DNA from 2 places in the Paenibacillus sp. FSL M7-0896 genome. Region 2 is predicted to be linked to the other one. Evidence: riboswitches for the same ligand, from Rfam matches in the RefSeq annotation. Region 2 holds a riboswitch; the other holds the start of a gene.
The links. Region 2 has a riboswitch for S-adenosylmethionine ahead of metA (homoserine O-succinyltransferase). Riboswitches for the same ligand answer to the same signal wherever they lie in the genome.
Positions count from the first base shown of each region.

Region 1: another riboswitch for S-adenosylmethionine. It lies ahead of MKY12_RS25850 (methionine ABC transporter ATP-binding protein); the one in region 2 lies ahead of metA (homoserine O-succinyltransferase).

Region 1 covers NZ_CP150250.1:6,004,622-6,020,505, forward strand. The annotation lists gene MKY12_RS25835 (NifU family protein) at 1-77, shown strand, start outside; gene MKY12_RS25840 (MetQ/NlpA family ABC transporter substrate-binding protein) at 260-1,135, opposite strand; gene MKY12_RS25845 (methionine ABC transporter permease) at 1,194-1,853, opposite strand; gene MKY12_RS25850 (methionine ABC transporter ATP-binding protein) at 1,853-2,869, opposite strand; SAM riboswitch class I at 2,970-3,105, opposite strand; gene MKY12_RS25855 (Cthe_2314 family HEPN domain-containing protein) at 3,198-3,944, opposite strand; gene MKY12_RS25860 (UbiD family decarboxylase) at 3,971-5,743, opposite strand; gene MKY12_RS25865 (COX15/CtaA family protein) at 5,806-6,741, opposite strand; gene MKY12_RS25870 (thioredoxin family protein) at 6,850-7,194, opposite strand; gene MKY12_RS25875 (polysaccharide biosynthesis protein) at 7,281-8,909, opposite strand; gene MKY12_RS25880 (DUF456 family protein) at 8,936-9,421, opposite strand; gene MKY12_RS25885 (Cof-type HAD-IIB family hydrolase) at 9,441-10,220, opposite strand; gene MKY12_RS25890 (penicillin-binding transpeptidase domain-containing protein) at 10,314-12,428, opposite strand; gene MKY12_RS25895 (penicillin-binding protein 2) at 12,462-14,528, opposite strand; gene MKY12_RS25900 (transglutaminase domain-containing protein) at 14,679-15,818, opposite strand; gene MKY12_RS25905 (hypothetical protein) at 15,870-15,884, opposite strand, start outside.
Region 2 covers NZ_CP150250.1:1,724,148-1,740,031, reverse strand. The annotation lists gene MKY12_RS07275 (bifunctional 2',3'-cyclic-nucleotide 2'-phosphodiesterase/3'-nucleotidase) at 1-3,216, opposite strand, end outside; gene MKY12_RS07270 (DUF3221 domain-containing protein) at 3,547-3,927, opposite strand; gene MKY12_RS07265 (S1 family peptidase) at 4,010-5,359, opposite strand; gene mqnC (cyclic dehypoxanthinyl futalosine synthase) at 5,620-6,756, opposite strand; gene MKY12_RS07255 (aminotransferase class I/II-fold pyridoxal phosphate-dependent enzyme) at 6,987-8,153, opposite strand; gene metA (homoserine O-succinyltransferase) at 8,202-9,119, opposite strand; SAM riboswitch class I at 9,236-9,367, opposite strand; gene corA (magnesium/cobalt transporter CorA) at 9,894-10,829, shown strand; gene MKY12_RS07240 (HRDC domain-containing protein) at 11,000-12,016, opposite strand; gene MKY12_RS07235 (ROK family protein) at 12,185-13,066, opposite strand; gene MKY12_RS07230 (cobyrinate a,c-diamide synthase) at 13,491-15,089, opposite strand; gene MKY12_RS07225 (cobalamin biosynthesis protein) at 15,082-15,884, opposite strand, start outside.

The DNA.
Region 1 (15,884 bases), 3.5 Mb from region 2:
TCACGCTAAAAGCCGGGATCGAACGCGCCCTGATTGAAGAAGTAGAAGGCGTGGAAGAAGTCGTTCAGGTATTCTAATCCCGTTTCATAAACCATCCCGGCCTCCGCTAAGAGGTCGGGATTTTTTTTATTATAGAGGATTTCGTCTGTAGGATCAACCACCCGGCGATTCAAAAAGACCAGAAGCCGCTCCGCCAGCCATTTCTGGCTACGGGCTACTTCTGGTCTCATTAGATTATTCCGCTTCCCTAGGCTTAAGCTTAGAATGCCGGGATAATTGCTCCGTCATATTGCTTTTCGATGAATTCCTTCGCTTCCGGGGAAGTCAGCGCTGCTGCCAGCTTCTGAATGGCATCGGAATCCTTATTGTCAGGACGGGCTACCAGCAGGTTAGCATACGGGGAATCTCCGCCTTCGATGAACAACGCATCCTTCGTAGGAGACAGCTTGGCATCCAGTGCGAAGTTGGTGTTGATCAGCGCCAGGTCCACTTCATCCAGCTGACGGGGCAGCATGGCTGCATCCAGCTCAATGATGTCCAGCTTCTTAGGGTTCTCGGTGATATCCGCTTTGGTGGAAGCAATATTGGTGTCATCCTTCAGCTTGATCAGACCATTCTTCGCCAGCAGAATCAAGGCGCGGCCTCCGTTCGTTGCATCATTCGGAATCGCAACCTTCGCACCTTCTGCCAATTCATCGATCGATTTGATCTTTTTGGAATAGGCGCCAAATGGCTCTACATGAACAGCAGTTACAGATACGAGATCTGTGCCGTTCTTAGTGTTCTGATCATCCAGGTAAGGCTTGTGCTGGAAGAAGTTCGCATCGAGCTGCTTCTCGGCAAGCTGTGTATTGGGAAGAATATAATCTGTGAATTCTTTGATCTCCAGCTTAATGCCTTGGGCTTCAAGCAGTGGGGCAATCGCTTTGAGGATCTCCGCATGCGGTACAGGAGAAGCACCAATCACCAGGGTTACCGGGTCCGCAGCAGGCTCTGTAGTCGGCTCTGCAGCAGCCGCTTCTGTAGGTGCCGTTGTCGCAGCAGAATTCGTGGTGTTATTCGCCTTGTTGTTTCCGCAAGCGGCAAGCATCAATATCAAGGTCAGGCTGAAGAATGTAAGCAGTACTTTTTTCATCTGTAAATCCCCCTCTAATCCATATGGTTTATTGAATAAGGCTATATGTGGACGTACCTTATTTCCGTGTAAAATGTCTTACCAGCCGGTCACCGGCCATTTGCAGCAGCTGCACCAGAATCACCATCAGCGCTACCGAGATAAGCATGACTTCCTTCTCATAGCGGTAATATCCGTAGCGGATCGCCAGATCACCCAGGCCGCCGCCGCCGATCATGCCGGACATTGCGGTATACGAGACAAGGGTCACAACAGTAATGGTTACACCGGCAAGCAGACCCGGACGAGCCTCCGGCAGCAGCACGCGCATAACGATCTGCCCGGTGGACGCTCCCATGCCCTGCGCCGCTTCAATAATTCCCCGGTCAACCTCCCGCAGTGCCGTCTCCACCAGTCTGGCGAAGAAAGGCGCCGCACCGATCACCAGTGCCGGAATCGTTCCAAGCACACCGATCGAGGTGCCCATAATGGCCTTGCTGAACGGAATCAGGGCAACCATCAGAATGATAAAAGGAACCGAACGCAGGATATTCACAATGAAGGATAATACCGAGTAAACCACCCTGATAATAACGTTATTTGACTTGCCCCATAAATATAACACAATTCCAAGCGGTAAACCAAGGATTATTGTGAATATTCCTGAAATAGCGATCATTTTGAGTGTAGCAATCGTAGCTTCCAGCATTTCTTCCCAATTGATTGTGCTAAAATCCATTACAAAATCACCTCCACATCAAGACCTTGCGCTATGAGCTCAGTGAGCGTGGCTTCGACCGCACCCTCAGGTCCTTCGAACCGGACGATCAGCTGGCCGTAAGGAACATCCTTGATCGTAGAGATGGTGCCATGAAGAATGGCGAAGTGAACCCCGGTTCCCTGAACCACCTGTGAGAGCGTCGACCCGTAAGTCTTTTGCCCGAGAAAAGTGATTTTGACCGACTTCGTGTAACCTGGCTGCACAGCATCGATCGCTTGCCGGAGCGGTCCGTCCGACTGGGTCTCACTGCGGATGAATTCCTTGGTGACCTCATGCTTCGGCTTCAGAAAGACCTCGGCCACTTCACCCTGCTCCACAATACCGCCGCCATGGATCACGGCAACACGGTCGCAGATGCTCTGAATGACATGCATCTCATGGGTAATCAGCACGATGGTCAGATGGAATTTGCTGTTGATATCCATCAGCAGGCGCAGAATGGAGTCTGTGGTCTGCGGATCAAGCGCCGAGGTCGCCTCATCGCATAACAGAACATCCGGATCACTTGCCAGCGCCCGGGCGATTCCGACACGCTGCTTCTGTCCGCCGGATAGCTGAGCCGGGTACTTATTCCAATGCTCCTCCAATCCAACCAGGGCGAGCAGTTCCTTGACCTTTTGTTCAATCTCGTTCCTTCCGGCTCCAATCAGCCGCAGTGGAAACGCGATATTATCATAGACTGTAGCCGATGAGAGCAGATTGAAATGCTGAAAAATCATTCCAATCTTACGCCGCTGCTCCTGCAGCTGTCCCTGGCTGAGCGCTGTCAGCTCGACACCGTCCACCCACACCTCGCCCGCAGTCGGACGTTCCAGCAGATTAATGCAGCGGATCAGCGTGCTTTTGCCGGCCCCGGAATGACCGATCACCCCGAAGATTTCCCCCTTCTTAATCGACAGGCTCAGCGCAGAGAGTGCAGTTGCCTGCTTACTGCCTTTGCCATACACCTTGGTTATATCCTTCAATTCTATCAACCGCTGCGTCCCCCTTCTGTTCTAGCTTCCATCATTGCAAAAAAGACCCCCTACGATCCATGCAGATCGCAAGAGGCCCTGTGTGTATAATGACAATGCCTTCTCATCTGCCAAAACCCCCGAATCCGGCGGCATTGTAGGAATTAGCACCATGACATTTGGATGCAGCGTAAGGCTGTATTCAAACCGGTTGCCGGGCTTCATCGGGCCTATCCCTCCGCCGCTCTCGATAAGATCATAGTATGAAGTTATAGACTCCGTATCCTGTCAGAAGTTAATGTATGCCTAAGTATAATTCAGTTTCGAGATTTTTGTCAAAGGTAAGTTTTTACGGACGAGCTTGTCCGGATTTCGGGCCTGGGGCCGCTTTGTTCTTGTGCCATTGTTCATTCCCGTAGCTGTATGCGGCGGCCAGTGATTGGCATACCATCTCCAGGCTCTGCTTCAAATCCTCCAGGTGGCTGTCGAGATCCTCCAGACGAATCTTGTCATGCAATCCCTGGTGACGCTGCCAGAGGTCGTCGGTCATCTCCGCGTTCATGTAATGGATCTCAGCGTTGCGCCGCTTGCGCAAATTCTCAACCGGCTCCCGGTAGGAATTCCTGATTCGCTCCAGCTTCTCCGCCAGCGGATGATGCGGGTGAAGCAACTGAAATTGCCTCAGCACCGTGAAATAAGAGAAATGCGTCTTCACCTTGCCTGTATTGAGATTGTACAGATTATTCAGCACCGTGCCCAGCTTGTCCAGCAGCGAGAAGACACGGATGAAGCCATCCTTGTAGAAATACACATATCTGGCGTACTCCCCCTGCTCTGTGGACGACATGTCGTCCATATAACCGGCAATCACTGACTTCCGGAAAAAGGCGGCTGCGAACCAGCTCTGCTCCAGCTCATCTAGAGAGGAGATCAGGCCGCGTGTCCAGATTTCCAGCTTGCGGTATTCATGGTCATGGTCTTCATGTGCCGCCATCTCCTTGCGCAGCATGGAGGCTGCCTTCGCCATGGACTCCATAGCTTCAGCCAGCACACCGCTGTTCACGCGGGGCGGCTCTCCAAGTAACGTCCGCAGCATATTTTGACCCTCCTTAAAATTCACTTCTACGCCAGAGGAAAATAACGGTTCCAGTTGCGGTCTACCCGCTTCGCAATATCCTCGCTCGGAGCCAGCTCCTCCGGGTATCCCGGCTTCATCCGGGCATCTATAATGATCGGCAGTGTATAGCTGACGCTGCCCCGGTGTACCCCGGCCGCCGAATAGATATCATCCGCCGGATTGAAGCGGGTGAATACGGTCCACAGGAAGGAGGTCTGCGTGCTTACCGCCTCTTCCGCCTGATCCACCAGCACAATCAGCGGCCAGGCGGTCTCCCTCTCCTTGAAGGCAGCCACCAGCCGCTCCGGCAGCTCCGGGTACTCTTCATAGGATGCACCGGAAACGGCTAAACATCCTCCGCAATAAGGCACAGCGGCGGTGATTGATGGAAGCAGACCCTCTGTATAGGTCCTTGGCAGCTCACGGACCGGGCTGCCAATGCCCGCCATCACCGCCTTACTGCCATGATTCAGCTTACGTCCGGTATAATCCAGTGTATCCATGGAGGTATTGGCAAAGATCGTCAAATCCGATTGTGGATCGAAGCGCTCAAGCACCGTTTCCAGCAGCTTGGGGAAATCCGTTAGCTCCACCTGCACATTAGTCAGCAGCAGGAATTTGGTTAAGGAAAGCTGACCTTCCCCTAAGATACGAAACGCTGACACCATATACTCACGGGGATAGCTCTCCCTAACGACCGCTGAGGTCAATGAGTGCGAACCGGATTCGGAGTAGGACCAGAGCGCTTTGACCGAAGGAATCAGCATAGGATAGGCTGGAGCGAGCAGCCGCTGCAAATAATCCTTCAGATAATAATCCTCCTGGCGCGGCTTGCCGGTGATGGTCGCCGGGTAGATGGCATCCTTGCGGTGCCACATCCGCTGAACATGCATGACCGGGAAATCATGCTGCATCGAATAGTAGCCGGACTGGCTGCCGTAAGGCCCTTCCTCTCTCCGCTCCAGCGGAGACACGCGTCCCCGGATGGAGAATTCCGCCTCAGCCGGAATCCGGTGCCCGCCCAAGGGGTCCTGCACCATGGGAAGCTTGCCGCCCAGCATCAGCGAAGCCAGCATCAGCTCCGGAACCCGTTCCGGCACCGGTGCCACTGCCGCTGCAATCAGGGCCGGCGGCCCGCCGATGAAGACAGACACCGGCAGGGTCTCGCCGAGAAGCTCTGCCTGCGAGTGATGGAAGCCGCCGCCCTTGTGAATCTGCCAGTGAATACCTGTGGTGCTGTCGTCATACATCTGAATCCGGTACAGTCCGAGATTATGATCCTTGGGGTTGGTGATATTCTCCGTATAGACCAGAGGAAGCGTGATGAACGCCCCGCCGTCCTTAGGCCAGGCCGTAATCCGGGGCAGCTCCTTCAGCGGATCGCTGCTGCTGCAGACGCCGAGTACCGGAGCCTCTCCTTGCGGTATATTCTTGGTTCCTGCCCTCAGCAGCTCCAGCAGCACCGTCTTCTCCCGCCATAAGCCGGCGCCTGAAGGCGGAATCAGCTGATCCATCGCCGTTGTCAGCGACTTCAGCAGCTGCTCCGGTCTTGTCCCAAAGGCCTTGTTGACGCGCTGAACTGTACCGAACAGGTTCGTAGCGACCGGGAACGGTGTTCCTTGCACGTTCGTGAACAGCAGTGCCGGGCCTTCCTCCTCCACCACCCGGCGGTGAATTTCGGCAAGCTCCAGATAAGGATCAACAGGGGTATCTATCACTGCCAGATCCTTATCCCTGCGGAGCTGCTCAATCCATTGTCGTAAATTACCGTATCGCACTATAGCGTTCCTCCTCAAACAGGACCTTATGCTTATCCCGTCCACCGTTGCCGTTTACTTTATTACTTGCTGCCCCTGCCGGCTCCGCTTAACTGCCAGACCCTTACACTCATGTAGCACAGAACCCCGAAGAGTCCGGAGATCAGCACGATATGAGACAACGCAGCAAATATGTACAATCTTTCATTATTCAGTGTATATACCACAGCCGCTCCGCTGAATACCTGCATCAGGCATAGCAGAACCGCCGCTACTCCCAGAGCCCTCAGCTCCGGCAGCTCCTTATGCTTCCAGAAGGCCAGATGCCCAAGTATAGCGGTCAGCAGGAACAGAATCGCCGCCGCCATCCGGTGAATGAATACAATCCCTACTCCGCCGCTCATCTCCGGAATCCATTGTCCGTTACACAGCGGCCAGCCGGAGCACCCGCCTTGGGAGCTGGTATGGCTTACGTAGGCCCCGATGTAGACCACGATATATGAATATACTGCAGTAACCCAGGTTAAGTTGCGGAAGGCTGGGCGGACTTTGGGACTTCCTGTGCTGAATTCCGCTCCTGGAGCGAATGTCCGTCTGGTCCCAAGCGCCAGCATCAGCGAACCGGCGAAGGCAATCAGCGAGAAGCCCATATGCAGGGCCATGACCGCAGCCGACTGCGATTTCACTACTGCAAGCGCTCCCATCCCGCCTTGAACGATGACGAAGATCAGGGTCAGCAGGGCATAGGCCAGCAGATCTCTGCGGTGCCTGGCATAACGCCAGAAGGCAACCATGGAAGCCAGGGACAGCAGGCCAGCCAGGCCGCTGAACAAGCGGTGGGTATATTCAATCAGAGAGCCGATGGTATAGGCCGGAATCAGCTTCCCGTGGCACAGCGGCCACTCATTCCCGCATTCCAGTCCCGAGCCGGTCTTAGTCACCACAACCCCGCCAAACAGCGCCATGAACATAATGAGACAGGTCAGATAGCTTAGCCATTTTAATTGAAGTGTCGTCAATAGTATCACCCGTATTGTATAGGAATGAGTATGAAACATATAAATGCTTATATTATTAGAAAAAAAGCACCGCTTCTGCTCGGATAGGGCGAAAGCGGTGCTGCGTAATTACTTGTGAATGCTGAGATAAACGTCCAGCGCCGTATCAAGAAACTTCTCGATTTCCTCCCGGGACTTCCGGAGCTTGTTCACAAACCGGACCAGTTCCCGTCCATCGGTGTACGCGACAAAGCTTGGAATGCCCAGAATATTCTGTTCCTGGCTGACATCGCCTACGGCATCGACATCCACTTCGACCAGGGTAAGACGCTCTGCATATTTCTGTTCCACATCCGGCATGAACGGATCAATGAATTTGCAATCCACACACCAATCTGCCTTGAAGACTGCCACCGTCAGGCGCGGAGACTGAATTGCCACCTGGAACTGGGCAGGCGAGCTGATTTTGTCCATTTATTGACCATTCCCTTCTATCAGAAAGTTACACAAGAAGCTTGCTCTTTAAGTGAAGCAAAATGTACGGAATAAGTCAAACATCATTATTCACCGGCACGAACACGGGCGGGCTGCAATTTCATTAAAGGACCCAGCAGCTTGCGCAGCGGACGGGGATAACCGGCAATCTCCTGGCTGCTGAGTACACCCAGAATAATCAGGAGAACCAGATACACAATCACGACTGCCGCTCCAACCACCAGACAGGTGATCAGGAAGGCCAGACGGGCCGGCATCAGATCAGTCATCAACAGGCCTGCTTCATTCAGACCATAGCCGATGCCTGCCGAGGCCAGAACCGCAATGGAGAAGCCTCCCCAGCGTTTGCCGAGAATGGAGAAGGGTACGATTTTTTTGAGCATCCGCAGATTCAGCAGTGTAATGACAATGAAGCACAATGCCGTAGAGCCGATAATGCCGTAGATGCCGAACCACTGGCTGAACAGGAAATTGGAGCCAAACTTCACGAGGATACCAACAAGTACATAATACATCGATATCCGCGATTTGCCCATTCCAAGCAGGATCGAGTTCGTGGTCATCATCGTAATCTGGAAAATGGTACCCAGCGTCAGCATCGCCACAATGCCGCTTCCATCGAGTGTCTTGAACAAGAGGCCATTCACAGAATAAGCAGCCACGACCAGGGAGAGCACAACCGGTGTGCCGGTCAGAATGGACACCCGCATGGCGAGTGTGACCTGACGCTGCAGGTGCTGTTCATCTTTGCGGGCGAAGGCGGCAGATATAATCGGAATCAGCGATGCACTTAGGGCGATTGACAAGACCGGAGGAATCCCGGCCACGCTCTGTGCCCGGCTGCCGAAGATCCCCAGTGTCCACGTGGCTTCCTTCAAGCCGATTTGTCCGCTAAGCAGCGGCACAATAAAGGTAGTATCAATGAAGTTCACTACAGGCACCGTAACGGAAGACAATACAATCGGTATGGACAGCTTGAAAATATCCTTGTAAATCTTCAGCAGCGGGATACGGGCCTCACTCGATTCATATAATGCAACCTTCTCCTCGCTGCGTCGCAGCTTCATGGCATAATACAGCATCACGCCAAAGGCGCCGATACTGCCGAGCACACTCCCGAAGGATGCCCCTGCTGCCATCCAGGTGTTGCTGTAGCCCTGGCGCAGCAGAATGAAGGCAAGCAGAATGGCCGTGGATACCCGAGCAATCTGCTCAACAATCTGTGAGATGCCGCCGGCCATCATATTGTTACGCCCTTGGAAATACCCGCGCATCATCGCGATCGCGGGGAATAGCAGCAGCGCCGGGGCAATCGCCCGTATGGCCAATGTACTCTCGGGAACCTTGCTGGATTCCGCATAATAAGGAGCAGCTATGTAGAGCGCCACACTCATAAGCACACCAACCACAGCCGCAAAAATCAGCGCCGCCCGGTACACCTGCTGTGCTTCCTGCGGGCGGTTCAGCGCATAGCGCTCGGACACCATTTTACTAAGTGTGCTGGGAATTCCCGCTGTTGCCAGCGGCAGCAGCAGCAGATACACGTTGTTGGCTTGTGTAAACGCAGCGTTACCGACTTCATTGAATAAATGCTCCAGCGGCACCCGCTGGGCAAGCCCGAGGACACGGGCCACCAGTGCGGCTGCCGCCAGAATAAGCGTGCCTTTGACAAAGGATTCTTTCTTGGTGGACAAGCTGTTTCGCCTTCTTCACAATAAATTTAGTAACGTCCGATCCAGATAAAGAAGAGGACGATCATCACAATCTGCAGAATAATCTTGACGACTGTGCTGCTGAACAGCCCGAGCAGAGCGCCGAAGCTGACCTTAACCGCTTTACCTGCCTTCTCGCCGGCAATCAGCTCGCCGATGAAGGCACCCAGGAAGGGGCCAATCAGCAGGCCGAACGCCGGAATCAGGAACGGACCGACAATCAGACCGATGGTGCTGCCGATCACCGAGGCGCGGGAGCCGCCGAACTTCTTGACGCCCCAGGCCCCGACCACGTAGTCGGCAACGAACAGAACGACAACGATCAGGGTCTGGGCAATCCAGAACCAGGGACCGAAGGAGTCGAAGGAAAAGAACCAGCCATATACAAAGAAAGCCAGGTAAATCGCAAGCGCCCCCGGCAGGATCGGATATACCGCCCCCGCCAGCCCGATTGCGAACAAAGCAATGATCAGAATCCAGCCCAGAATTGTCAATTCCCTCAACTCCTTAATCTTAAGCTCGCTTGGATATGCGTCCGGCCGAGGTTCCGGCCTCTGTAAGGATGTACTTCTGAATCACTTCTGCGATCCCGTCTTCATTATTCGTAGCTACTACCGCATCCGCTTCCTGCTTGACAGCTTCCTGGGCGTTACCCATAGCCACTCCAAAGCCGGACTGCTGGATCGCTGCCAGGTCGTTGAGGCTGTCGCCTACGGCAACAACCTGGGACATGTTAATGCCGAGCAGCTTGCATACTTCAAGGATGCCTGAAGCCTTATTGACGCCAAGCGGATTAATCTCCAGGTTGAACGGCGAAGAGTTGGTGATCTCCAGCCCGCCCAGCTCCTGCAGGCGCATCAGCAGCTTATGACGGATATCGTTATCCTCGGTGGAATAGCCGAATTTCAGCCATTCCCTGCTGTCAATCTCCCCATCCCAGCTATCCCGGTTGTACACTTCATCTACGGAGTAGGCCCAGAACCAGATATCGAATTCTTCAGCGATCTTGTGCATCTCCCGGACCAGTTCAACATCCATCAGGGACCGGCGATACAGCTCATGAGGCGCACGCCAGACTTCACTTCCGTTGACCATGATCATCGGAGTATTCAAGCCAAGCTGTTCAGCATACGGCATCGCACTGCGCGAGGAGCGTCCGGTAGACAGGCAGACATGTACGCCGGCTTCCATCGCTTTTTTGATCCATTCCACCGTAAGCGGGGTAATCTTCTGTTCGTCGTTCAGTAGGGTTCCATCCATATCCAATGCTAGCAGGCGGTATTTGGCAGTCATTTGCCACCCCTCCATTCTTGGTTGCTCTTTCGTTTGAAGGCAACCGTATATTTGGTATTACGCAGATCCATCTCCTACTCGATTATAATATCATCAGTTTGTTGCAGGAGTATTATCGGCACTGTCACCGGAAGCAGCGCCGTCATTTGAGTTCGCTGTTTTCAGGCTTTTCTTAGGCACACCGTCCAGTCCGTACTCCCAATCATAAGCATCGAAAATTTTACGCGCAACCGGAGCGGCACTGTTGGAGCCGAAGCCGCCTTCCGGAATGACCACAGCCACCGCTAACTTAGGATTATTACGCGGGGCGAAGGCAATAAATACCCCGTTATCGCGTAATTGCCCTTTTCCCAGCTGCTGTGAGGTCCCTGTCTTACGGGCAAAATCATAAGGGAAATCTGCGAATGCGGAGACCTTACTGTTCATGCCCTTTTTAATCTCTCTCCAATAGGACTTGTCAAAGGTCGTCACTTCATCCAGCACCTCGCGCTCAAACTTCTTGACCACCTTGCCCGATGAATCCGTAATCTTGCTGACAAGCTGCGGCTTAATCCGCACCCCTTCATTCGCAAGCGTCGAGGCATACTGGGCTAGCTGCAGCACCGTATAACGGCCCTGCTGTCCGAAGGAGGCATAGACCAGCGCGGCTTGCGCACTGCCCGCTGCCTTAGTATCTGTGTAGTTGATCTGTCCCAGGTATTCATTAGGGAGACCGCTCTGCGTAGATACGCCAAGGCCGAATTCCTTCATATACTTATCCCAGATATTAATGCCCTCACCCTTGTATTTCTCATAGAGCTTCTTGCCGATCATATCCACCATGAACACGTTAGAGGAATCTTCAATTGCCTTAGCCGGTCGCATGGGTCCGTATACGTGCCCGGAGGAATTGCGGACAGAGGATTTATCATCCTTACCGAAATAGGCAATGCCTCTATCTGTGTACGTATAGGAAGTGCTGAAGAAGCCTTCATTCAGACCAATCAGCACCGTCAGAGGCTTAATGGTGGAACCAAGCAGCACAGTGGAGCCGAATCCATGACCGGACAGGCCGGAAGAATACGGGGTGATTGTCCCGTTCTGGTAATTGCCCATGATCTTGTTCCATGTATCTGAATCCAGCTTCTCCGCTGTCCAGACATTGGTATCGTAATCCGGCATACTGGCCATGGCCACGATATTGCCGGTATCGACCTCCATCGCCACGGCGTAGCCTGTCTTGGCGTCAGGATGAGTCTTACCCTGTACAGAGTTGCGGTGCAGCCAATTAATCTGTTCGGTGATGGCCTGCTCCGTCTTAAGCTGAACATTCTTGTCAATCGTCATCCAGATGTCATTACCCTTGACAGGCGGCACAACCTCTTCCACCTTCTCGGCCATGTTCTGCGGATTCACCGAGATGACCTGATAGCCGTTCTTGCCGCGCAGCTCCCGCTGATATTGCAGCTCCAGACCGTCGAAGCCGACGAATTCATCGTCTTTATAATTCAGGCCGGGATCTGCGCCGATCTTCTTCATCGCGCTCTGAATATTCTTGTAGATGTTGAGCGTGTTAGAGGATTTGAAGGGCTTGATATAGCCGACTGTCTGCACGGCAACGGTATCCTTGTCGTAATGACGCACGCCTTCTTCTACGATCTCCAGACCGGGGAACTCACTTTTATGCTCCATGAAATAGGCGATTTCTTTGGTGGTCAGACCGGATTTGATCTTGCGGGCCATATAGCCCGAATATTTCTTGAAATATAAATCCAGAGAATTAATCACTTCATTAACGGTCAGCTTCTCGCCGTTCGGGTCGCCATATTCGTTAAATTTCGCAACCAGATTATTCGCCAGCGCATACGCATTGGCTCTTGCCTCCGGCTTCAGCGAGCTGATACCCGTCTCCTTATCCAGTGCCTTGGCTGTATATTCCTTCGTAAGCGTAACATACAGCGTTTGAACGGAGGTAGAGTAGGCAATTTGCTCGCCTGCAGCTGCGCGGATGCCTCCGCGGATGGAGGCGAGCGGGACACTTTTGGTATCCCGGCTGGTCTCTACCTCGGTCAGCGTCGGTCCTTCCACAAATTGAATAACTGCGAGGCGAATAATAATGACACAAAAAATAACAAACGTGCTGAAGAAAAACACGTTAAGCCGCAGGCCAAGCGAGCTCTTGCTGTCCTTCTCTTCCGGGGGGGAGGCCTGCTTTCGGAAAACACCCACAGTTTTTCACTCCTCTACATCAAAATAAACCGTTTAATCCACCCTTGACTCTGGCACATTCTTCTTAGGGACTCCATCCAGTCCATACTCCTGGTCATAGGCTTCAAAGATCCGGCGGGCTACGGGTGCTGCACTGTTCGCTCCAAAGCCGCCTTCCGGAATAATCACGGCCACCGCAAGCTTAGGATGCTCACGCGGAGCATAAGCAATGAATACCCCGTTGTCTCGGGTGGCCCCGAAGGCTTCCATCTCAGAGGTTCCTGTCTTGCGGGCGAAGTCATACGGGAATCCGTCAAACGCCTTAACCTTAGTATTCATCCCGCGCTTGATCTCCTTCCAGTAAGAAGGGTGAAACGAGATGCTGTCCAGGACTTCCCGTCCAAATTGCTTAACCGTCTTCCCATCGGGATCTGTAATCTTACTGACGAGCTGGGGCTTAATCCGTACACCTTCATTCGCAAGTGTTGCCGTATACTGAGCAAGCTGAAGTGCGGTGTATTTCCCCTTCTGGCCGAAGGAGGCAAGTACCAGCGCTGATTGGGCAGAGCCTGCCTTCTTCGGATCAAGATAATCGGCAACTCCGGCACTTTCACCCGGAAGCCCGCTTTGCGTAGACACCCCAAGGCCGAATGCCTTCATATATTTGTCCCATATGGCAATGCCTTCTCCCGGATACTTCTTGTACAGGGCATTACCGACCCACTCTACCATAAAAGCATTCGAGGACTCCTGAATAGCCTTCGCTGGACTAAGCGGGCCCAGGACATGGCCGGAGGAATTCCTGACCGAGGAGCTGTTATTCTTACCGAAATAACCAATCCCTTTATCCATGTAAGTATCCCCGGTAGTGAATAAGCCTTCTTCCAGACCGATCAAGACACTTAACGGCTTAATCGTGGAACCCAGGAAGATCAATGACTTCAGCCCGTTACCGGAGATACCGGAGGAAATATCGGTAATCGTTCCGTTCTGATAATAGTCCTCAATTTTGGCCCACACTTCTGTCGGCAGCCTCTCGGCATTCCAGACATTCGTATCATAGTCTGGCATATTCGCCATTGCCACTACATTGCCTGTATCGACTTCCATCGCAACGGCATAGCCGGTGAGCGCATCCTTATGAAGCTTCCCCTGTACAGGGTTGCGGTGCAGCCAGTTGAGCTGATCCATAATCGCCTGTTCTGTTCTCATCTGCACCTGCTTGTTAATCGTCATCCAGATATCGTTACCCTTGACGGGCGGGACCAACGCGATAACCTCTTCGGCCATATTCTGGGCATTGACAGAGATCGTCTGATACCCGTTCTTCCCTCTAAGCTCGCGCTGGTATTGCTGTTCAAGACCATAGATGCCGACGAACTCATCTTCCCTGTAGCTAAGTCCCGGATCCGCACCCGTTTGTTTCATGGCGCTGCGGATATTTTTGTATAAATTATATCCTGTTTCTGTAGAACGGAATTGCTTCATATAACCAACCGTTTGGACAGCCACCGTGTCCTTGTCATAATGGCGGATACTCTCCTCCACCACTGACACCCCGGGATAACGCTGCCTGTTCTCCATCAGATGGGCGACTTCCTTCATCGTAAGACCGGCCTTGATCTTGCGCGGTACATACCCCAGTGACTTCTTGTAATCAAGGTCCAGCAGTTGCAGGATATCCTCCTTAAGCAGCTTCTTCGCAGAAGGGTCACCATACTGTTCAAAAACGGATGACAGCCCCGCCACCAGCGCCTTCGTATTTGCCTTGGCTTCAGCAGTGGGTTCATATAAGCCGGTGTTCTTATTCTTGACCTTCGCGGTGTATTCTTGGGTTAACGTAACGAATAGCGACTGAATCGGTGTGGAATGTGCGATGTCTTCCCCGCCCGCCGCGTGAATAGTCCCCCGGATCGCCGCAAGCGGAACATCCTTGGTCTCCCGGCTGGCCTCCACCTCGCTAAGCTCGGGACTCTCTACAAACTGCAGTCCCGCAAGCCGGATCATAATGATCACAAAAATAAAAAAAGTACCAAAGAAAAACAGATTTATGCGTAAGCTCAGGTAGTTGCGGGTCTCTCCATCACCCGGGCCGGAGCCCGGCTTACCGAACCATCTCACAGCAAGTCCTCTCCTTGTATGGTTTGCAGTACTGCTTATCCGTCAGATCACGGGCAAGAGCTAACAGTACCGTCCTTTGAAAAGACGGCACAGCCGTTTCCACTTGCCCGCTGTTATTGTACCATAGATACAAGAGCGTCCGCTTCCTTCTCAGAGGATGTTTTCCTTGATATGCGTGGAGTCGAAATCCCCCGGATTGAACCAGTTGCCGCTGCTGGCCCAGGTGGAATCGAGCGGAATCCAGGCTGCGCTGCTGCTGATATAGACCTCATTCCAGGCATGCGGGCCATAACCGCCTTGACCGTCATAGCCCTTGCCGGTGACGACACGCACCTGAAGACCTTGCGAGCGGGCCATCATAGCATAGAGCCGCGCGTAATCAATGCATACCCCAAGCCGTGTATCCATCGTATCCTGCGGGGTCTGCTCGTGCCAGATCCGTCTCTCTTCATAATTCTTCGCCTTGTTATAGTCGTAGGCAATACGCGAGCCTACCCAGTCATAGAGCAGCCTGGCCTTCTCTTCATCGCCGCTTGCTTGTCCGGCGATTTCTTCGGCTGCACCGGCAATATCCGCCGAAATATCATGGTCAATCACCTCATATTTACGACGGAGAATGTCACTCATCTCGGCGGCTACCGCCTTGGTCAGTACCGGAAGCTTTCCTCTGACCTGTTCACCGGCCAGTGGCTCAAATACCGCTTCCGCACTCTGGCTGTAGACTGGTGATGATTGCACATAGCGGCTGAAGCCGCTGTCCGGGTTCAGGGCGACACTGATGAACAGGACAAAGACCAGCACCATGGCCCGGGTAAGCCCTGCGGCGGTGCCAAGCACTGCCCCGAACAGCCGGCTGGCGCCTGTGATCCGCCCTGAGCCCCTCCCGGACTGGCGCGGCAGGCGGAACGGCAGCAGCAGGAACAGCAGACCCAGCAGCAGACGAATCAAGGTATAGCACAGCAAGAGCAGCAGCAGAAACCGCACTACTGGTGAATTCGCCAGTACTGAGGCACCGGTATAATATAGCTGCTGCCATTGGCTTAGCTTGTCCTCCGGCGGAGTAATGCCGGAAGCCCAGTTCCCGGCAGCAGGCGAGAGGTATACGGCTGCGGGAATCGCCATCACCAGCGAAGCTGCCGCAAGCACTCCTGATCCGAGCATGCCGAACAGCCCTCCGGCTGCTCTGCGGAAGCCCCGGCCCCAGCCCTGCAGTGCAGAGAAGAGGACGATCAGCAGCAGAACAATGGAGATGATATTGGCTTCACGAAGACTTTCTATCCAGGTATTCAATGAATCACTCCTCCTTCTGCTGCTGCAGGTAACCCTGAGCCCGCTGCACTATTACTTGCCCGCCTG
Region 2 (15,884 bases):
ACCGCCCGGGTTCATGAAGGCGAAATCAGCAGGAACCGTAGAACCGTCTTCGAAATCAGCGCTGCGCATCGCATCTGCAATCAGATTACCCAATGCTGATTCCTTAGTGTAGGCATCGGTACGGGTTATTGTACCGTCAGTAGTTCCTACGGGCTGAGTCAGCTCAGGGTGAAGATTCAGATAGTAGTCTACCAATGCCTTAGTTTCGGCATCCGGTGTGATTTTACTCTGAACCGTGTTCGTTACAGTAGCTGTTTTACTCTTCACTGTACCTGTAGCTCCGTCAATCACCAGCTTGATGTCTTCAAAAGCCGTTCCGTAAGAGTAAGCCTGAACGATCAGCTTACCGTTCACCGTATCATTGGCATAGCCATGATTGTCTCCGGCTACGATCACATCAACCGGGGAATTGGCAGGAAGCGCATTAGCCAGATCTACAGCTTCACCGGTGGATACATTCTTTTTGGTAACCGGATCAACCTTGGTTGTTGCCGGATCATGGGCAAGCACCACGATCGTCTTGACGCCTTGAGCATTCAGCTCGGCCGCATATTTCTCAATCGCCGCGACCTCTTCCTCGGCACTCAGGAATTTCACACCAGCTGTACCGGCTGGCGATACTTTGCTTGGCGTTGCTTTGGTCACAACTCCGATGAAGCCGATTTTCACGCCGCCAACTTCTTTTACAACATAAGGGGTGATAATAGGTTTGCCGGTGGTGCTGTCTACTGCGTTGGCATTGATATAATCGAAATCTGCGCCATTATGGTCGACCTTCTCGTTCTTAGGGTCCTTGCCGCCATAGATTTGAGCCTTCATCGCCTCAACACCTTGGTCAAACTCATGGTTCCCCAGGGTGCCGACGTCGAACTTCATGAGGTTCATCCATTCCATCGTAGGCTTGTCCCGTTCCAGCGAAGATACCGGAGCGGATGCGCCCACAGAGTCGCCGTTGTGGAACAGCAGCGAATGCTCATATTTGGCACGGGCTTCCTTCAAATAAGCAGCAAGTGTAGCCGCTGTGCCTACAGCTTCACCATTCACCACCGAGGTAGTGTCCAGTTGGCCGTGGAAGTCATTGATGCCCAGTAGGTGAACTTCAACATCTCCCGTTGGGGTTGGAGGAGCTTTTTTCAAGTCAAGGTTGTAGATTTCAAAGCCTCTGACATCTGTAGCACCCGTAGCTTTAATGTTAGCAGGAGCGACTGCTTCTGCTTTAGGTGAAGACGGGAACGTTACAGTGACATTCCCTTCGATAGGAGAAATCGACCAGTTGTTGTCTGCGGTTGGATCAACTGTTCCCGCTTCCTTGATGTAATCCATCAGCACCTGGCGGTTCTCCATTTGGGAATCAATAATCATTTTCGCTTCTTTGACACCTGGGAAGTTACCCCCGCCGCTTGCACGGTAGTTGTTGGTAACGACCACGAATTCCTGATCCAGGTCCAGCGGCTCGCCACCATAAGTGATGGAGGTTACCCGGCTGGAGGATTTATCGTTGATGCTTCCATCGGGCTTGTACTTGGCATTGCGGGTGACATCAAGCGTATATTGGATGCCGTCAATCACATCGAAATTGTACACAGCAAATGCTGAATTTAACAGAGATTGCGGTGTAGAGATGGACGGCTTGATGCGGTTGAACGCTCCTGCACTCATCTCTACCCATTCTTTGACGGTCGAACCTTTCACTACAATCGCCTTAAGCGTATTGTCATATAGATACAGATCGCTTGCACTGGCTATTGTAAGGTCGCCCTTCTTGATATCTGTATACTCTTCAGGGCCGTTGCGTCCAGCCTTGAACGGTGCGCCGACGCTCAGGATCGGCAGGTTTCTGTAGCCGGCCAGATTCTCGTTCGTATGAATTAAGTTAGATACATACTGCTGCTGGGCATAGGTTACGATCTGGACTGTCGGATCATCCTGTACCATAGCAAAATAGCTGTTCATCGGCGCAGAAGTTACACCAAGCGGCTGATTCACGTAATCAATCGTAGCTTGATGTGCCGCTCCGGCAAGATCATCGATAGCGGTGTCAACGGCAGCGCCAGCAATAGAGCGCGTAGAAGCCTTGGAAGCTGCTTTGTCTACTGCCCATTTGCCGCTGCTGTTCTGGGCGATTTTCAGATCGATAAGGCCCAGGTAACCTCCGCCATAGCCCGCTTGTACTGCCGGAGTGCCATTAATATGGCCGTTGAGGTTGTCTACCTTGGCTACATCATTATTGTAAGGGAGCTTGGTGGATGGATCTTTGAAGGAAGCATCCAGCTTGCTGTCATCCCCGTTCGTCGGGAATACCTTGTGGGTATGCGAGAAGGTAATGGCATCGATGCCAGGGACCTTGCTCAGCAGGTTAATGACATTCTCTGCTCCGGTTCCTTCTGCGGCAGCAGCGTCGAACCCGGAATGAGTCATGGCGACGATAACGTCCGCACCAGCCGTCTTCATTTCAGGAACAAACTTCTTCGCCGTTTCCACAATATCTTTGGCAATAACCTTTTTCTCCAGGTTCACCTTGTCCCACTCCATGATCTGCGGAGTAACCAGACCCAGGAGGCCGACTTTAATGGTAACGGTGTTGCCGTTGCTGTCCTTTACCTCTTTATCGATGATTTTATAAGGTTCAAATGTATTATCATTATCGGACACATTATAAATATTTGCATTCACATAAGGGAACTTCGCTCCCGTAGACTCCTTATAAGTTGCGCTGCTTACATTGCCTTTAACTGTCCGGTCCAGATAATCCAAACCATAATTGAATTCATGATTGCCGAAGGTTGCTGCATCATAACCCATGAGGTTCATCGCTGCGATGATCGGATGAATCTGGTCTTCGCTAGTCCTGAAATCAGACACTTGGGCCATATACGTTCCCAGCGGTGTTCCTTGAATTAAATCGCCATTATCCAGCAAAAGGTTGTATTTCCCCTCTGCGTCATTGCGTGCAGCCTTTACTAAGGTTGAAGTACGGTCCAGACCTACAGTCGCGGAGGCGGCACCCTTGAAATAGTCCCATCCATATACGTTCGTATGAACATCAGTCGTGCTCATCAAGCGTAAATTAATGGTTCCCGGATTAATCACCGGAGAAGCCTCCGCCTTTCCTGCCGCCAGCACAGGAACATTGAATACTCCGCCCAGCATCTGTGCTGCCAGAACTGTGGTAGCCAATAAAGAAGCTATCGGCTTGTTCCATCTTCTCTCTCCCATAAATCTAATTTCCTCCCTGTAATTGCTATATTATTCTACCACTGTCCGAAAAATTGTATCATAGCCTTCCCTATGAATCTATCAAATTCCATCAACTCTTATAAATTGTTGTGTAAAATCTCACATTAATTCATCGTTTATTGTAAAAAATAACGATAGAAAACCCACAATCCGGTGAACAAAACCGCAAAAAAAGCCAATTCAAGAAGATTCCAATGGGCAGAACCGTTCTTGAATTGGCTATGAGTTTATTTCAGACCCTAGAGATGACACCTATGCTGGGTGAAGCAGTAAAAAAAACAACTGATGGTGATCAGTTTGCTTTTTTTACTATTGATCTAATTCGATCCTTGTTGCTTTACCACTTGATGGAAAAGAAGAATCCACTTGATCAACCCAAACAAAGACCTTATCTCCTTTTTTTAATGAAGTAGAATTAGAAAGATCTTTTGTAGAGATCCACATTGCGTTTGGATCAGCTTTTTTTATAATTTCCTCTACATTTGATTTTTCTATTTCATCCTTTTCAACTCCCCACACAATAAGCTTTTTTGAATTTTCTTTTGTATCTACAATGTAACCATTAATATCCCATCCAGAATGATTCATTGAATCTGCATCCCCAGCACTGTTTGATACATCATTAACTTTTACATCGTTACAACCAACAAGTACAATCAATATTAATAACAAAAAATATTTAAGTTTCATAATTTCCCTCATTTCTATATATTTGTGATACAAATATATAGACATTCATTTACAAAAAGATGTTGCATTAAATTTAAATTTCTCACCAAGTAACTGGAGTTAATCCAAGTCGATTAGTAATATGAGTCACATGAGAATAAGCAGAATAATCATTTGAGTATCCTTTATGAAGTCCCATAAGTTTTCCTCTACTAAAAACTGTTCCTCCACTATCACCTCCTGATTGTGCGAAAGTTGCTAATCTCAATGAATCAAACCAAACGTCCACACCATTAGGATCTTTCCAATAATTGTAGTGCGCTTTACTTTGTAAGGTCCCACATGAGCTTGATTCTCCTCTGTTTCTACCAGACATACAAACTACTTGACCTAATACATCATTGCCTGCTACTTCCACACTCGTTAAATTAGAGTCCTTATATACCTTATTACTTAGCAAAGAATTTGAAGTTACTCTAATACCATTCGCATCCACTTCGTTACCATAGTGGCTTAGGCTACTTGTATAACCTATATAATTACCTCCTTGATATATTCCCACACCAGAATTTTTATACCAACAATGCGCGGCTGTAATAACATATGGATTAGAATTCGCATCAATCGCTGAATAGCCCATTGAACATACGCCTGATGTTGAGGGTGAAGAATCAATTGCTAAACCACCTTGTAACGGACTTGTTGTGGTTGTTCTGCTAGAATCTACTGTGGAATAATCATCATCTAACTCTTCAATTTCAAACAAAGATTGATCCTGTTGTGTTATAGAACTTATCTTACTTAATGCGTACTCTTTATCTATATTACTTTTAGTTATACCAAGTTTAACCTTTTGGCCAATAAAATCTCCTGTAACATAACGTATATCTATATCCTGAGAGATCAATTCTATGTTTTCAGAAACTAGCATTGATACATCCTCTATTTGTTTTTCTGAATACCCTCCCTCTTCAAAGGATATCGGTAATTCAATATTGAACTTATCTTCAAATTGTTCTGCTAAGTACGTCACATTACTTACAGTCCCTTTTTGCAAACTATCTTCTTGAGATTTTATAATTATTCGAACTTCCCCACCATTAGCTTGATCAATATATAATCCCAAATACTTTTCTTTAAGTTCTGGCACTGAATAAAAATATTCTTTAATTTGAGGTATCAATTTATCTTGCTGTTCGAACCTTTTTGTCAAAGCTTCTTCTTCAGATGAAGATAAATAAATTCCATATTTCTTTGATATATATTTATTATCATTAAAAATTTTAGCGCTTTCATCATTATTAAGTCCAAATTCTACTCTCTTTTCAAGAGCGTTTTCTAATCTAACGGAGTCTTCTAATGAATTCACACCTTCCTCTGCGTTTAAATTACTTGCTGAGAACCCCCCGAAAAATAAGAGAATAGTAAAAATCATTGAAGCTACTTTCTTCATTTAATCTCCTCCAATATTTATTTGATATTCATTTGGAATAAAAAGAATATATATCACTTTTTTTTAAACATAACCCATATTTTCCAAACATTTTATTTTTTAAAATCGCCTGGAGCATGTTTATAAAATAGCTAAAACAATTTCCTTAAAAACAAAAAAGAGCTGTGGATAATCTCCACAACTCTTACTGTTAAACTCTTACTGTTAAACTCTTACTGTTAATGTTATTTCATTATGCCAAAAGCACCCTATACATTCACTTAGTTCTGCATCACAAAATCATTGTCAATCTTGACACTCGCATCCTCGAATGTGCGCAGAATGTCATAACGCGTGTTGCGCTGCGCCGGAATCTTGCCAGCTTCGCGGATGAGCTGGGTGATCGACTCGATGTTGACCTTGTAGGTCGCGCCCGCCGAGGAGACTACGTTCTCCTCAATCATCGTGCTGCCGAAGTCGTTGCAGCCGTATTGCAGGGAGAGCTTGCCTACTTCAGGCCCCATCGTAACCCAGGAGGACTGGAAGTTCTTGATATTGTCCAGCACCAGGCGGCTGATGGCTACGGTCTTCAGGTATTCCTCCGGGGTCTGGCGGTCCAGCTTCAGGTTCGTATTATCCGGCTGGAAGGTCCAGGAGATGAACGCCAGGAAGCCCTCGGAATCATATTTGTTCGCAATACATTCGTCCTGGGCTTCACGGACACGCAGCAGATGCAGCGCCCGTTCTTCCATACTCTCGCCAAGACCAATCACCATCGTGGCTGTTGTATTCATGCCGATCCGGTGTGCGGTCTGCATGACATCCATCCACTCGCGCCAGGAGCCCTTAAGCCGGCTGATCTTGCGGCGGGTACGGTCATCGAGAATCTCTGCGCCTCCGCCCGGCAGGGAATCGAGGCCCGCAGCATGGATCTCACGCATGACCTGCTCCAGCGGCAAGCCGGAGACCTCCACCATCTTCATAATCTCCGCCGGTGAGAAGGAATGCATCGTAATCTCCGGGAACCGCTGCTTGATGCCGCGCAGAATATCCGTATAATAGCTGAACGGCAGATTGGGATTCGTACCGCCCTGCATCAGAATCTCGGTTCCGTTTACGCTCATGGTCTCGGCAATCTTCTGGTAGATCGTCTCATCGGGAAGCACATAGCCTTCCTCCGAACCGGGTCTGCGGTAAAAGGCGCAGAATCGGCAGTATACATCACATACATTGGTGTAGTTAATGTTGCGGCCGATGACGAATGTCGTCACTGGCTCCGGGTGCCAGCGCTTCATAATAATATCTGCGGCAGCGCCCATTTTCTCAATTTCATTGCTCTCGAATAATGTGACCGTATCTTCCAACTGAAGACGTTCACCCTTCAGTGCCTTATCCAGTATAAGATCGACTGCACTCACTGTTGACGGCCTCCTCTTCATCTATGAAGTCTATGAGATAAATACAATTTGAAATAAAAATAGTCCGTTCTCCCATCGTATCACAATCGGCTGTTCTTGAAAAATGTTTCGCTGCACAGAACCGAATAAATGCCCTTGTCCCAGGCAAAATAAACAGCAGTGCACAAAGGCACTGCTGCTTGTACGTTCTGCGAATCTCGCATGCCGGGCAGGTCCGGCGGCGCATCGCATTATTCCAGCTCGCTCCGGGCGGCCTCCAGGGCCTGCCCGAGATCGGCGATCAGATCATCTACATGCTCTATGCCGACAGAGAAGCGCAGCAGCCGGTCATCCACGCCTACAGCATCGCGGATTTCAGCCGGAATATCGGCATGGGTCTGTATCGCCGGATAGGTCATCAGCGATTCCACACCGCCCAGACTCTCGGCGAAGGCGATCAGCTTGATATGGCGGAGCAGCGGCTCCACATAGCTGGCCTCTTTTACCTTGAAGGAGAAGATCCCGGTGTTGCCGGAAGACTGGCGGTTCTGAATCGCATAGCCCGGATGGTCCGGCAGGCCCGGGTGGAAGACCTCAGCAATCGCCGGATGCTCCTGCAGATAACGGGCAATGGCCAGGGCGTTGCTCTCATGCCGCTCCATACGCAGGGCGAGGGTCTTCATGCCCTTCATCAGCTGGTAGCTGTCATTCGGCGCGAGAACGGCTCCCAAGGAGTTATGCAGGACAGCCATTTCAGCCGACAATTCTGCACCCTTGGTCACAATCAGCCCCGCCAGCACATCGTTATGCCCGCCCAGATACTTAGTCGCACTGTGAACCACGATATCTGCGCCAAGCTCCAACGGGCGCTGGAAGAACGGGGTCAGCAGCGTATTGTCCACAATCGTGAGTAGCCCGTGACGGCGGGCCCAGGTACATACGGCTTCGACATCCGTAATCATCATTAGCGGGTTGGTCGGCGTCTCAATGAATACAGCCTTCGTGCCCGGCTGGCGGGCCGCTTCCAGGCCATCCAGATCATTCGTATCTACATAGGAGGCGCTGATGCCGTATTTGGAGAGAATCCGTTCCAGCAGCCGGTAAGTACCGCCGTACAAGTCCAGCGATACAATGAGATGGTCCCCTTGTCCAAACAAGGTGAACACTGTAGTCAGTGCAGCCATACCGGAGGCACAGGCGAAGCCGGCATCCCCGGATTCCAGGGCTGCTGCCGCTTCTTCTAGGACAGAGCGGGTAGGATTTTTGGTGCGGATGTAGTCAAAGCCTGTGCTCTGTCCAAGCCGCGGGTGACGGAAGGCCGTCGCATGATAAATCGGGTAATTAATGGCCCCGGTGGCGGGGTCCTCCATTGAACCAATCTGTGCCAGTCTGCTCTCAATTCTCAGTTTCTCATCCATCTCCATTGCCTCCTGATTAATTACTTCTATTAAGAATAAGTCAACCTCTTAGATAAATGCCCCGATATCGTAAGGAGTCTCCTGGTATACATAGTAATTGAGCCAATTAGCGAATAATAAGTTAGCATGGGCGCGCCAGACTGCCGGCGGTGTGCGTGTCGGATCATCCTTGGGATAATAGTGCTTCGGCAGGGCAACCTCCAGCCCCTTGGCGATATCCCGGTCATACTCCCATTTTAAGGAGAAGGGATCATACTCCGAATGTCCGGTGACAAAAATCTGCTTCCCGTCATGCGTAGCCACCAGGTACACCCCGGCTTCCTCGGATTCTGCCAGAATCTGCAGCTCCGGGTTCTGCTCAATATCTTCACGGGTGACGTCGGTATGGCGGGAATGCGGAACATGGAACACTTCATCGAAGCCGCGCAGCAGCTTGACATTATTATGGCTCATTGTATGCGGAAACACTCCAAAGCATTTGTCCGGCAGACTCACCTTGCGCACGCCGAAGTGATGATACAGCCCTGCCTGCGCCGCCCAACAGATGTGCATGGTCGAGGTTACATTCTGCTTGCTCCACTCAAAAATCACTTTCAGCTCTTCCCAGTAGTTGACATCCTCGAACTCCAGCTGTTCTACGGGAGCGCCGGTTACAATCAAGCCGTCGAACCGGCGGTGGCTGATCTCATCAAAGGTTTTGTAAAAGCTCTTCAAATGCTCTGCCGAAGTATTCTTGGACGTATGAGAGCTGGGGTGCAGCAGAACAACATCCACCTGAAGCGGGGAATTCCCGATAAGGCGCAGCAGCTGGGTCTCAGTAGTTTCTTTGGTAGGCATCAGGTTCAGGATGGCGATCCGGAGAGGACGGATATCCTGATGGAAGGCCTGGCTTTCATCCATTACAAAAATATTCTCACCGGATAATACTTCTTTGGCCGGCAGGCTGTCGGGAATTTTGATAGGCATTGCTGTTCACTCCTTAACTGAAATGGGGTTCCACTTGGTGGTTCAACCTGAGGCAGGGTAGCGAAAAAAGACCTTTCCCGGGCGAGAAAGGTCATATCATGCAGTCATATGCGCCTCTCTCATCTGCCAGAGAACTTCCGCCGGACGAACAACGCCCTGCAAAGCTTCCGCAAGAATTAGCACCGTGCGTTCACACGCCGGTTGCCGGGTTTCATCGGGCTAGTCCCTCCACCTGCTCTTGATAAGATTTAGCTGTATTCAGTTGAATAACCTTAAGCATCTGAACGATGCTTTTTCTTAAATTTCACTTTAAATCATGAACCTCCTTTTCGTCAAGTCCATACAATGCTGAAGGGGCCTTATAACAGAAAACAATTTCTCTTGTAAGAGCCATATCCCGGCGTTATACTAGACAAGTGTTTCAACCAAGTGGAAACGGCTTTGCCGTCCCTTTAAAGGACGGTACCGTTTCAGCGAGAAATATAAGGATAAGGGATCGTGTGAAACCTATACATTCTTATATTTCAAAAAAAACGGCGAAAAGAAGAGGTGAGAGAACAATGGAAGGCGACCCGGGCTCGCGAATAAGCGTGCAGAATGAACAACCACACAGGATTAACATCAGCTTGCCGGCGGCGGGAGCCCTTTTTCTTCATGCTCTCGGACCGTCTTTTGGCCTTCGTCCATGATTGTACCACCGGCCAAGCTGATTTTTTCCGTGTGCTGAAATTAGCATACCCCTGGAGAAGACCAGGGACATAAGGAGTGAATCAGATGAAAATCCGGCTGGTGAATGCAGGGGTTTTTACGCCTATTGACAATATTGAAGAAACTTTAACCGCCCCTGCTGAGGGGTTCTACTGGATTGATGCCGATGTGGAGGACCTTGTAGAGCTTCAGCCTATATACGGCCTGCATGATCTGGCTGTGGAAGACTGTCTAAGTGAAGAGGATCAGCGTCCGAAGCTGGAGATTTATGAGAGTCATTATTTCATCGTGGTGAACAGCATCCGGTTCGATGATGAGGAAATCTTCCTCCGTGCACTCAATGTATTCCTTGGCAGACATTTCATTATTACCGTTACGAAGCAGAAGATCCATGAACTGCGTGTCCTGAAGCCCGTACTGTGGGAGCAGGAGGTCAGTACGCCTGACCGCTTCCTGTATCTGCTGATCGACCTCGTTGTCGACAACTTCTTCTCGGTCGGTGACCGGATTGAAGCGCGGATCGAGAAGCTGGAAGAAGACATCCTCATGCATACCAAGAAATCGCATCTGAGCGAGATCATCGGTCTGCGCAGTGAGATTCTCTGGCTGAAGAAGATGCTCGGCCCGCAGAAGGAAGTTATCAACACACTCAACAAGAAGGATCTTCGCCTGATCGACGATCAGCTGCAGAAGTATTTCAGCGATATTTATGAGAATGCGGTCAAGATCTCTGAGACCTTCGAAACATACCGCGATCTCATGGGCAACTTGCGCGAAGCTTATCAGTCCAGTATTGCGAACCGAGCCAATGAAATCATGCGTGTATTTACAGCAATTACTACCATATTCATGCCGCTGACCGTGATTACCGGAATCTACGGCATGAACTTTGACAATATCCCGGAGATCCACACCGAGTACGGCTACTATGGCGTCATTGCCGTTATGGTGACGCTAGGCTGCGGAATGCTAATTATCTTCCGTAAGAAGGAGTGGCTATGAAGCAGAGCGGACGAATACGAAGGACGAAGGCACCGTATACCCGGCTACCGGGACTCGGAGAGCCTTCGTCTTTTTGGTATGTCACCAGTATGTAATGCGTCTGCGCCGATCAGGAATTCCGGTCATCAGGACCGTAGATTGGGACTGATGCAGGCCATCAGACTCAATAATTATTGAGGGGTAACTATCCCTAACGCCGCCGGATGCTCCCGCCGGAAGCGGATGCGGATCAGCCGCAGGCGTTCGTAATACAGATCAAGTCCGTCAGCAGGTACGAAGTTGTCGCCGTAGGCTTTGTAGAGGACAGGCTTCAGGAAGTTGTCGCCGATCAGTTCATAGGCTGTCCAAATATTGTTCTGTTCTTCGGGACTCACCTCTCTCAGCTCCAGGGCAATAAGCTTCTCGGCCGAGTAGCCGTCCTTCTCCAGCTCCTCTACCACTTCAAGCACTTCACGGCGGGAAACTCCGCTAAGCACTCTGAGCTGCTCCATCCCCTGTCCCTCTTCAATCCCCTGTAATAGAACGCGCCGCAGTCTCAGCCGCTCCAGCTGCTTCTTGTACTTAAGCTCCTTCTGCTTATAGTGCCAGGATACGAAGCTCTCTTCGTCTATGGCATGATTCACCCAGCTTAGCGGAAAATCATGCTCACGCTCAGCCGCCGCGGTGATGCTAAGCCAGTCTGCACCATACTGTGAGACTTTGCCTTCACCCACACCCGGGAGCTGCAGCAGCTCCTCCTCCGTGCGGGGAAGAAATGCGCTGATCATGCGCAGCAGTCGGTTGCTGGCCAGGATATAAGGCGCCTTCCGCTCACTGGAGGCCTTCCCTCTGCGCCAGGAGCACAGCTCCTCGAAGATGGCTTCATTCCCGTATTGCTCACTGTAATACTGCAGCTTAAGCTGCTCCTGGCTGCGGCTGCTGAGGTTATCGTCATCATGAAATACCCCGTCAATCAGCGGGCGGTAGCCATCCCCCATCTTCACGGCAAGCTCGTGCCGGTAAACACACAGCATCTCATTCCATGATCCGCCTTCATACCACAGGCTGTCGCCCGTCTCCTCTTCGCCGGAGAAATCACGCCAGCCAAGACGCCACTGACCCTCTTCCTCTCCAATCCACAGCTGGGCAAAATTCTCTTCGTCCATTCCTGATCTTCTGCACAAACGGTTCATAAATACGATCTGCATATGAATCCCTTCTTTCGTCGTCTTACAGTACGCATGAGCGCTCTGAACGCAAAAAAAGCACCTCTCCCACGACATTCGTGAAAGAGGTGCTTCCTCTTAAATGCTATACTGTTAAAACCTAGAATACCATATATTACGTAACAGTCAATCTCTTTTTGACAAAATATCCTACTTGCGGTCTAAAGCCAGCTTGGCCAGACCCAGTGCTCCCGACAGACCGGCGTTATCTCCAAGCTGCGGAGGCACAATGTAGCTGCCAATCTCTTCATTGAGCGCTGGATGCTGCACATATCCGCCGAGCAGCTCCTGCAGCTTGGCATGGATCAGCGGGAAGAGCTGGCTCTGCTTCATCACACCGCCGCCCATTACGATCTTCTGCGGCGAGAGGATCAGCACATAGTTCATAAGAGCATGAGCCAGATAGTGGGCCTCCATCGCCCAGGCCGGATGATCCGCAGGCAGCTCGCCCGCGGGCTTACCCCAGCGCTTGCCGATGGCCGGCCCCGCCGCCAGACCCTCCAGGCAATCGCCGTGATAAGGGCAAAAGCCTTCGTAGTGGTCCTCAGGATGACGACGGACCAGGATATGGCCCATCTCGGGGTGGGACAGCCCGTGAACGAGCTTCCCGCCTACCACAGCACCGGCACCAATCCCGGTGCCCACCGTGATATAGAGACAACTGTCCAGCCCTTGCGCTGCTCCCCAGGTGTACTCGCCCAGCGCTGCGCCGTTCACATCTGTATCAAAGCCGATCGGAACCCGGAATTGCTCCTCAACGGCTCCAACCAGATTATACCCGCCCCAATGCGGCTTCGGTGTGGTTGTAATATATCCATAGGTGGGGCTGCCGATAACAGGGTCAATCGGTCCGAAGGAACCGATCCCGATAGCCTCCACAGCTTTTCCGCTGAAATAATCCATTACCTGGCCCATAGTCTCCTGAGGAGTAGCCGTCGGAAAGCTCACCCGGTCGATAATCGTCCCGTCCTCATTCCCGATACCGCATACAAACTTCGTTCCCCCTGCTTCAATCGCTCCCAACAATTTCACTGCAGCGTTCCCCCTTCTCCTGATGCATCCATATGCTGTTGCTTCTGATAATTTCGATAGACTCCTGAGATACGATAAATACAATGATAGTTTCCTGCGCTGGAACTAGCCGGTTGACCAGTCCGAGCGCATTAATGAAGCGTTCTCTTGTCCTATTATACGTATCAAATATACGTATGACAAGCGGTTGACATATAGTATAAAGAAGTGGTTTGCTGATGAGGCTTAGGCCGCATTGAACGGGACGGGGGTAGTTGGATTTTCTACAGTTGCTAATGAACGAATAGCCGATGCTAGAACAACAGTTGGAAAAACAACACTTAATGTTGCCCATTTTAGCCCAAGTAGCTAAAAGTAACATGAATAGATGTTGTTTTTCCACTTATCGCCACACATTTCGTTAGAATTAATAATTTAAGATACGTTATTCCACTTGTTGGTTCCGGGAGCCGGGAACATGCTGCTGCACAGCCTGTTTGCGGCCACGATAGGCCCGGCAGGCTGCTACAAGCCGGGCTGCTGCCGGGAGATGGGAGGCCAGATGGATATGCGCATAAGCAGCCATAATGCTGCCGCTGATGTAGCCTTCCGGCTGGCTGCCCCCTCTGCCCTTACTCTCGTAGGCATAGGTCCGGGCTGCCCCCTCAGGATAGCTCATGACGGAGTAATGAAATTCATGGCCGCGCAGACGCTCGCCCTGCTTCAGCAGCAGACAGTCGTGAAGTGCCGTAACTTCACGATACCCGAGTGCCGCCCGGCGTTCCTGCATCACGGTATGCGCAGGAATGATTCCGGCCATCTCATGCACCGTGCCGGTGCGGTCGGTCAGACTGCGGGCCAGCACCATATAGCCGCCGCACTCCGCATACAGTGGCATTCCAGCGTCTGCGGCGGATCTCAGGCCGCTTAGGAAGAGTTGGTTCGCGGCAATCACCGCCGCGAATTCTTCCGGGAAGCCGCCGCCGAGATAGATGCCGTCAGCTTCCGGCGGAATGCCTTCACCGCTGAGCGGGCTGAAGTAAGCCAGCTTAGCACCCGCATGTGCGAGCAGCTCCAGATTATCGGCGTAGTAGAAATTGAACGCCGCATCCCGGGCTACGGCAATGAGCGGGCCAGGCCCCGCCGGGCCTGCCTGTGTCTTATGTATCTGAGCAGCGGGGTTACAAAGTTCAGCCGCATATGTAAGGGAGCGGACTTGCTGGTCCGGCATCTGCATGCAGGCAAGCAAAGCTTCTTGCTCCGGCGCCACAGGCTGCCCTTGCACAGCAGGCGCGGCCGCAGCAAGCTCCAGCAGCCGTTCCAGATCCGTGCCTTGCTCCAGCATGTCGGCGGCACGCTCGAACAAGGGCGCAAGCTCCCCGCGCTCCACAGCGGGCAGCAGGCCCAGATGCCGCTCCGGGATGTCCAGCCCGCTGTCGCGGGGGAGCCAGCCAATCACGGGAATCCCGCAGGCTGCTTCAATGGCAGCCTTAACTAACCGGTAGTGACCCTCGCTGCCGCAGCGGTTCACCAGAACGGCGGCAATCTGCACCTGCGGCTCCAGCTGCCGGAAGCCCAGCACTATCGCCGCGGCACTGCGCCCCATGCTGCGGACATCGACCACCAGCAGCACAGGGCTGGCGGTCAGGATGGCGATCTCCGCCGTGGATCCGGTCAGTGCTGTGTCTTCCTTGCCGTCATACAACCCCATCACGCCCTCAATGACGGACAGGTCAGCATCCGCCGAAGCCTGCAGGAAATACTCCTGCAGATAGTCGCTTGAAGTCATCCAGGAGTCCAGGTTGCGCGAGGGATGGCCTGTGACCGCAGTGTGATAGGCGGGATCGATATAGTCAGGGCCGCATTTGAAGCCCTGAACCTTCAGGCCCCGCCGGGCAAAAGCGCGCATCAGCCCCAGTGTGACCGTTGTTTTGCCCGAGCCGCTGCCTGTGCCTGCGATGACCAGGCGGGGATGCGCCTGCGGCTCACGGGGGGCTGATCCAGGCTTTTTTTCATATCCGGCTGCATTCCTCAGCTCATTCACCGCTCTTCCCCTCCTTCTCTCCGGGATAGACAATCCGGGCTACGGCGATGGTCACATTGCCGCTCTTGAGCTTAGGCTGCAGGAGCGAATGCGCACCTGAAGACAGCAGCGCAGCAGGTTCACAGACACCGTAAGCCCCGGTTGCCCTGAATACCACCTCAGACGGATGGTCCAGATCTACTGTATTGAGCTGCTCCGGGGTGTACAGAACCAGCTCCCAGCTGTATTTGACGCACAAGGCCAAGAGTCCCGCTTCATCCCCCTTGATCCCGGCTGTCGCCACATTCCGCACACTATCGAGCGACAGACGAAGCTCATTCAGAGTGCGCAGGACCACGGCTTCCAGCTCTTCCGCAGACGTCCCGCGGTTACAGCCGAGTCCAAGCACCAGACTGCGCGGGCGATACACTACAGTGTACTCGGCCAGAGTAGTATCTGCCGGTGCGTCCTCCTCTGGTTCCTCCGTCACCCGGTCGCTTACCACAATCGCTGCACTGAAGCTGCGTCTGCTATACCGAAGCTCGGCTCTGCTTGCGAACATAAAGACATGCTCCGGCACCTCAGCACCCGGCGGCAGCCAGTCACGTTCCCCGCTCTCCTGCACAAAGGCTACCGGCTCCCCGTTAACGAGCGCAGCACTAACCCCCTTCATGGAGGTGAAGCTGTCGGCACGCCAGCCGTACTCCCGGCCCAGCAGATCAACAGCGAAGGTGCCCTGCACATCCGAAGCCGTGGTGATCACCGGATGGCTGCCCAGCAGCTCCGCAATCTCCAGTGTCAGCCTATTCGCTCCGC